3 regions of the Pantoea sp. NSTU24 genome follow, and region 2 is predicted to be linked to each of the others. Evidence: predicted binding sites of a transcription regulator. Region 2 holds the regulator's gene; each other region holds the start of a gene.
The links. The regulator PhoB, encoded in region 2, activates phosphate uptake and scavenging genes when phosphate is short. The targets are predictions, from matches to a motif close to CTGTCATAAAACTGNCNNAT.
Positions count from the first base shown of each region.

Region 1: the regulator PhoB is predicted to act here: its motif matches at 1,469-1,488, upstream of pstS (phosphate ABC transporter substrate-binding protein PstS).
Region 3: the regulator PhoB is predicted to act here: its motif matches at 808-827, upstream of ACLHDD_RS14940 (MIP/aquaporin family protein).

Region 1 is NZ_JBKIWZ010000001.1:3,256,592-3,258,860, reverse strand. It holds gene pstC (phosphate ABC transporter permease PstC) at 1-233, opposite strand, end outside; gene pstS (phosphate ABC transporter substrate-binding protein PstS) at 320-1,363, opposite strand; gene glmS (glutamine--fructose-6-phosphate transaminase (isomerizing)) at 1,529-2,269, opposite strand, start outside.
Region 2 is NZ_JBKIWZ010000001.1:314,818-317,086, forward strand. It holds gene sbcD (exonuclease subunit SbcD) at 1-261, opposite strand, end outside; gene phoB (phosphate response regulator transcription factor PhoB) at 459-1,148, shown strand; gene phoR (phosphate regulon sensor histidine kinase PhoR) at 1,163-2,269, shown strand, end outside.
Region 3 is NZ_JBKIWZ010000001.1:3,130,509-3,132,777, forward strand. It holds gene rraA (ribonuclease E activity regulator RraA) at 1-269, shown strand, start outside; gene zapB (cell division protein ZapB) at 323-562, opposite strand; gene ACLHDD_RS14940 (MIP/aquaporin family protein) at 968-1,819, shown strand; gene glpK (glycerol kinase GlpK) at 1,850-2,269, shown strand, end outside.

The sequences.
Region 1 (2,269 bases), 2.9 Mb from region 2:
GTGCCGTAGATCGGTACCAGTGCGCCAAACTGTTCGTTGGGCGCATCCCAGGTTTTGGTCCACAAAAAGGCGAAACCAAATTTCTGGATGCTGGGCCACGAGGAGATGATCAGGGAGACGATAATGCCGCCCATCAGTAACAGGACAATCAGCGCCGCTAGCCTGACCAGCGCGCCAAAAATTCTGTCACCCTGTTTGCCTGGGGCTTTGAATGCCGGCTTCGTTGCAGCCATAAAAGTCTCGGTCTTCAGAAGTTATCAGGGCGGCATCACGCCGCCCGCAGGATTGACCGGCGCAGTGTCCGGTCAGGGTCGGTCCATTACTGATACAGCGCTTTACCAGAACTGTCTTTGATGTTGGCTTTCCAGGCGGCGCGAATCTGTTCGGTCACGCTATCCGGCAGCGCAGCGTAATCCAGCGCGGTGGCCGTTTTGCTGCCGCTTTTGTACGCCCAGTCAAAGAACTTCAGCACTTCGGCGCCCTTGGCCGCATTCGCCTGATCTTTGTAGATCAGGATGAAGGTGGTTGAGGAGATAGGCCAGGCATCCGTTCCCTTCTGGAAGGTCAGATCCTGTGCGAACGATTTGCTCCAGTCAGCGCCTTTCGCCGCATTGCTGAAGCTGGTTTCGCTCGGCGCGACCGCTTTGCCATCGGCATCCATCAGTCTGGTGTAGGTCAGGTTGTTCTGTTTGGCGTAGGCGTATTCCACATAGCCGATGGAACCCGGCAGACGCTGAACGAAGGCGGCGACGCCGTCATTGCCTTTACCGCCCAGACCGACCGGCCAGTTAACGGTGTTGCCTTTACCAATTTTGCTGTTCCACTCTTCGTTCACTTTCGCCAGATAGCTGGTGAAGACGAAGGAGGTGCCTGAACCGTCAGCGCGGCGTACCACGTTGATGTTGGTTTCCGGCAGTTTCACACCCGGGTTGAGTTTCGCAATCGCCGGGTCGTTCCACTTTTTGATGGTGCCGAGGTAGATATCACCCACGGTTTTGCCATCCAGCGTCAGCTGACCTGACTTGATGCCCGGCAGGTTAACCGCCAGCACCACGCCACCGATTACGGTCGGGAACTGGAACAGGCCATTTTTCTGCAGGTCTTCCTCTTTCATCGGTGCATCTGACGCACCGAAATCCACGGTTTTGGCGATGATCTGTTTCACGCCGCCAGATGAACCGATACCCTGGTAGTTAATTTTGCTACCGGTGGCTTGCTGATATTCTGCTGCCCACTTGGCATAAACCGGCGCCGGGAACGTCCCGCCTGCGCCAGTGAGATCGGTTGCCGCAAAAGCAGAGACCGCGCTTACAGCGAAAGTGGTGGCGAGGAGTCGGGCTACGGTGCTACGCATCAGTGTCATGTTCCCTCCAGGGGAGAAAAGTCAGGCTCGGGGCCGTTTTAGTAAGAGTCAGTGATTGCTGCAGGAGGGAAAATAGGACAGTTTGATGACAGTGAAATGTACGAAATATGACAGTTATATGACAGTGCGCTGAAATGAAGCGGGCCCACGACGGGGCCCACTTTTTTATTCCACGGTAACCGATTTAGCCAGGTTACGTGGCTGGTCGACGTCGGTGCCTTTAATCAGGGCGACGTGATAGGAGAGTAACTGCAACGGCACGGTGTAGAAGATTGGCGCAATCACCTCTTCCACATGTGGCAGCGGGATAATCTTCATCCCGTCGCTGTCGCTGAAGCCCGCATCCTGGTCCGCAAAGACGTAGAGCAGACCACCACGCGCGCGCACCTCTTCGATGTTGGACTTGAGCTTTTCCAGCAGTTCGTTGTTAGGGGCTACCACGATCACCGGCATATCGGCATCGATCAGTGCCAGCGGGCCATGTTTCAGCTCGCCTGCAGCGTAGGCCTCTGCATGAATGTAGGAGATCTCCTTGAGCTTCAGCGCCCCTTCCATCGCGATCGGATACTGATCGCCACGGCCCAGGAACAGCGCGTGATGCTTGTCGGAGAAGCCTTCGGCCAGATTCTCAATCAGCTTATCCTGCGCCAGCATCTGCTCAATGCGGCTCGGCAGCGCCTGCAGCGCATGCACGATCTCATGCTCGGTGTCGGCAGACATCCCTTTCAACCGGCCCAGTTTCGCCACCAGCATCAGCAGCACTGCGAGCTGCGTGGTAAAAGCTTTGGTGGAGGCGACGCCGATTTCGGTGCCCGCTTTGGTCATCAGCGCCAGGTCAGACTCGCGCACCAGGGATGAACCCGCCACGTTGCAGACCGCCAGCGATCCCAGGTAGCCCAGCTCTTT
Region 2 (2,269 bases):
CACGGAGTCGTGGTTGCCCGCCAGCACGACCAGCTGGCAGCCCGTGGGCTGCAGCGCCACCACAAAGCGGTTGAACATCTCGCGGGCATAGCTGGGCGGCGTTCCGGTGTCGAACAGATCGCCCGCGATAATCAGCGCATCCACCTGATGCTGTTCAATCTGGATCAACAGCCAGTCGAGAAACGCCTGATGTTCCGCCGCCCGGCTTTTGTTATAGAAGAACTGCCCCAGATGCCAGTCCGCAGTATGAATAATGCGCATGATAAATCCCTGCCGTTGTGATTCGCCCGGCGATTATACGGGCTCTGCGGCCAAAGCAAAAAAATGTCGTGGCCCTGTCATAAATGATTTTCAAGCAGGTTACAGGCAGGTTATGTTTTTCATAAAAGTGTCACAAAACTGACGCATAATGGCGCCGCGAATCTCAGTGACAGCCGTCATAATCTGCAGGAGTAATAATGGCTAAGCGCATTCTGGTTGTGGAGGATGAAGCCCCCATCCGCGAAATGTTGTGTTTTGTTCTGGAGCAGAACGACTATCAGCCGATTGAGGCGGAAGATTATGACAGCGCCGTGGGCAAGCTGATTGAACCCTGGCCCGACCTGATTTTGCTGGACTGGATGTTACCTGGCGGCAGTGGTATCCAGTTTATCAAACACCTGAAACGCGAAGCGATGACGCGCGATATCCCGGTGATGATGCTCACTGCGCGCGGCGAAGAGGAAGATCGGGTTCGCGGGCTGGAAGTGGGCGCCGATGATTACATCACCAAGCCGTTTTCACCGAAAGAGCTGATGGCGCGAATTAAAGCGGTGATGCGGCGTATTTCGCCAATGGCCGTGGAAGAGGTGATTGAAATACAGGGGCTTAGTCTGGATCCCTCTTCACATCGCGTCATGTCCGAAAGCACGCCACTGGAGATGGGCCCCACCGAATATAAGCTGCTGCACTTCTTTATGACCCACCCGGAACGGGTTTACAGCCGCGAACAGCTGCTCAACCATGTCTGGGGGACCAATGTCTATGTGGAAGATCGCACGGTCGATGTTCATATTCGCCGTTTACGTAAAGCGCTGGAAGTCTCCGGCCACGATCGCATGGTACAAACCGTTCGTGGAACAGGGTATCGTTTCTCTGCCCGCTACTAAACGGAGCTGTTACCGTGCTGGAACGCCTCTCCTGGAAGAGATTACTCGCAGAACTGCTGCTGGCCTGCCTGCCCGGGCTGCTGCTGGGCCTGCTGTTCGGCGGTCTGTCCTGGTGGCTGCTGCTGAGCGTGCTGACGGTGCTGTTGTGGCATTTTCACAATCTCATGCGGCTGTCGCACTGGCTGTGGCTTGACCGGACCATGACGCCGCCCACCGGGCGTGCCAGCTGGGAGCCGCTGTTTTATGGCCTCTATCAGATGCAGCTGCGAAACCGGCGGCGGCGGCGTGAACTGGGTAATCTGATTAAGCGCTTCCGCAGCGGGGCCGAGTCGTTGCCGGATGCCGTGATTCTGACCACCGAAGAGGGGACCATTTTCTGGTGCAATGGACTGGCGCAGCAGCATCTTGGCCTGCGCTGGCCGGAAGATAATGGCCAGAATATCCTCAACCTTCTGCGTTATCCGGAATTCTCACGCTACCTCCGTCAGCGTGATTTTGATAAGCCGCTGACGCTGGTACTCAACAACAAACTGCACATGGAATTTCGCGTGATGCCCTACAGCGAGGGGCAGTGGCTGCTGGTGGCGCGCGACGTCACGCAGATGCATCAGCTGGAAGGGGCCCGGCGCAACTTCTTTGCCAACGTCAGCCATGAATTGCGCACACCGCTCACGGTGCTGCAGGGCTATCTGGAAATGATGAATGACGCGGTGATGAGCGAGCCTTCACGCAGCAAGGCGCTACACACTATGTCGGAGCAGACACGGCGGATGGACAGTCTGGTTAAGCAGTTGCTGACGCTGTCACGTATCGAGGCCGCGCCGGCCATCGATCTGAAAGAGAAGGTGGATGTGCCGGTGATGCTGAAACTGCTGCAGCATGAGGCGGCAACGCTGAGCGGCGGACGCCACGAGATTCATTTCCATACCGATCCTCACCTTAAGGTGTTCGGCAACGATGAGCAGCTGCGCAGCGCCATCTCCAATCTGGTTTACAACGCCGTCAATCACACGCCAGCAGGCACGCGAATTGATATCAGCTGGCTGCGCAGCAAGCAGGGGGCGACCCTGCGGGTGTGCGACAACGGGCCGGGTATTGCGCCAGAGCATATTCCACGGCTG
Region 3 (2,269 bases), 2.8 Mb from region 2:
TGGTGGATGCGCAACTGGCGCAGCTGGCGGCGACCAACGAGTGGGAAGGCCTGGTCGTGTACGGTTCAGTGCGCCAGGTTGATGAACTGGAAGAGCTGGAAATTGGCATTCAGGCTATAGCGGCGATCCCGGCTGGCGCAGCGGGTGAAGGGATTGGCGAAAGCGACGTGCGCGTCAATTTCGGCGGCGTCACTTTCTTCTCCGGCGACCATCTCTATGCTGACAATACCGGTATCATTCTGTCAGAAGATGCGCTGGATATCGAATAGCGCGCCAATGAAAACGGGTGCCAGAGCACCCGTTTTTCACGTCAGCTGAGGCTTCAAACCTCTTCCATTTTTCCCAGCAGGGCACGCAGACGTTCCTGCCACACATGCTGTTCTTCTTTCAGGTGCTGATTTTCACGCATCAGCGCATCGTGGTTGCCCGCGACCTGTTGCGCATCGTTACGCAGTGAGTTGTTCTGCTCTTTCAGCTCTTCGATTTCCATCTGCAACAGGGTGATGGTATCAATCGCCTGCTGTACTTTCGCTTCCAGTTTCTCAAACACTTCAAATGACATCGTTCTGACCTCTCCTAAATTCCTGCAAGGCGTTGATGATGCCAGCTTAAGCCAGCAACGTTGTCCCGATTGTATGTAGCCTCACCCCGCAAGTCCAGCAACGTGGCCACCGTGAGCGCAGTCTGTAACACTTTTCAGTCAATCCCTGAATCCGGGTGGCGCTTGTGGTGGTGGCCTGCTGACTGAGGCCCGATCAAGCCGCTACAAGGCGCGAATTGTGGTTAAAGAAAGCCGGAATACGCGAAATCGCGCATTTTTATGACACAGTACACAAAAAATGATTTCGCTATTTCTCGTTTATGTTCGTTAACGATAAATTCACATCAGCCCTACATCAAAGCTGGGTGACTCATGGACTGAGAACAAAAACTGATAAAATTTAACCTCGCTTCAGGAACCACTATTATGAGTCAGACAACTAACACGCTCAAAGGTCAGTGTATTGCCGAATTTCTGGGGACCGGCTTGATAATCTTCTTTGGCGCAGGCTGTGTAGCTGCTCTGAAACTCGCCGGTGCCGCTTTCGGTCAGTGGGAAATCTGCATTATCTGGGGCTTAGCCGTCTCAATGGCTGTGTATCTTACTGCAGGCGTGTCGGGCGCGCACCTGAACCCTGCTGTAACCATCGCGCTCTGCCTGTTCGCCAGCTTCGACGGCCGTAAAGTTCTGCCCTACATTCTGGCGCAGGTCGCGGGTGCATTCTGCGCGGCCGCGCTGGTTTATGGTCTTTACTACAGCCTCTTTTTCGATTACGAGCAGAGTCATCAGATGGTGCGCGGCACCGTTCAGAGTCTGGATCTGGCGGGCATCTTCTCTACCTATCCTAATCCACACATCAGCGTCGGTCAGGCGTTCCTGGTCGAAATAGTCATCACCGCTGTACTGATGGCGGTGATTATGGCGCTGACCGACGATGGTAACGGCGTTCCGCGTGGCCCGATGGCGCCGCTGCTGATTGGTCTGCTGGTTGCTGTTATCGGCGGCTCAATGGGTCCACTGACCGGCTTCGCCCTGAACCCGGCTCGTGATTTCGGACCAAAGCTGTTCGCCTTCATCGCAGGCTGGGGTAACGTGGCTTTCACCGGTGGTAAAGATATTCCTTACTTCCTGGTCCCTGTTTTTGGCCCGCTGGTCGGAGCCTGCCTGGGAGCAGTGGGATATCGCACGCTGATTGGTCGCTACCTGCCAGGTGCTGCAGCACCTGCAAACGCCCCGGCAGAAAAACCCGTTGCACGTGCTCAGCAGCGTAAAGCGTAAGTTTCACCTTTTATCATCAGGACTGAATTTATGACTACCACAACAGATAAAAAGTATATTGTCGCGCTCGATCAGGGCACGACCAGTTCACGCGCCGTGATCCTCGATCACGACTCCAATATCGTCGCGGTATCGCAGCGCGAATTCACCCAGATCTACCCGAAAGCGGGCTGGGTTGAGCATGACCCGATGGATATCTGGGCGTCGCAAAGTTCGACGCTGGTAGAAGTGCTGGCACATGCCGACATCCGCTCCGATGAGATTGCCGCCATCGGCATCACAAACCAGCGTGAAACCGCGATTGTCTGGGAAAAAGAGACCGGTAAGCCGATCTATAACGCTATCGTCTGGCAGGATCCGCGCACCGCAGACTACTGTAACAAACTGAAGAAAGAAGGCCTGGAAGAGTATATCCAGCACACCACTGGCCTGGTGATTAACCCCTACTTC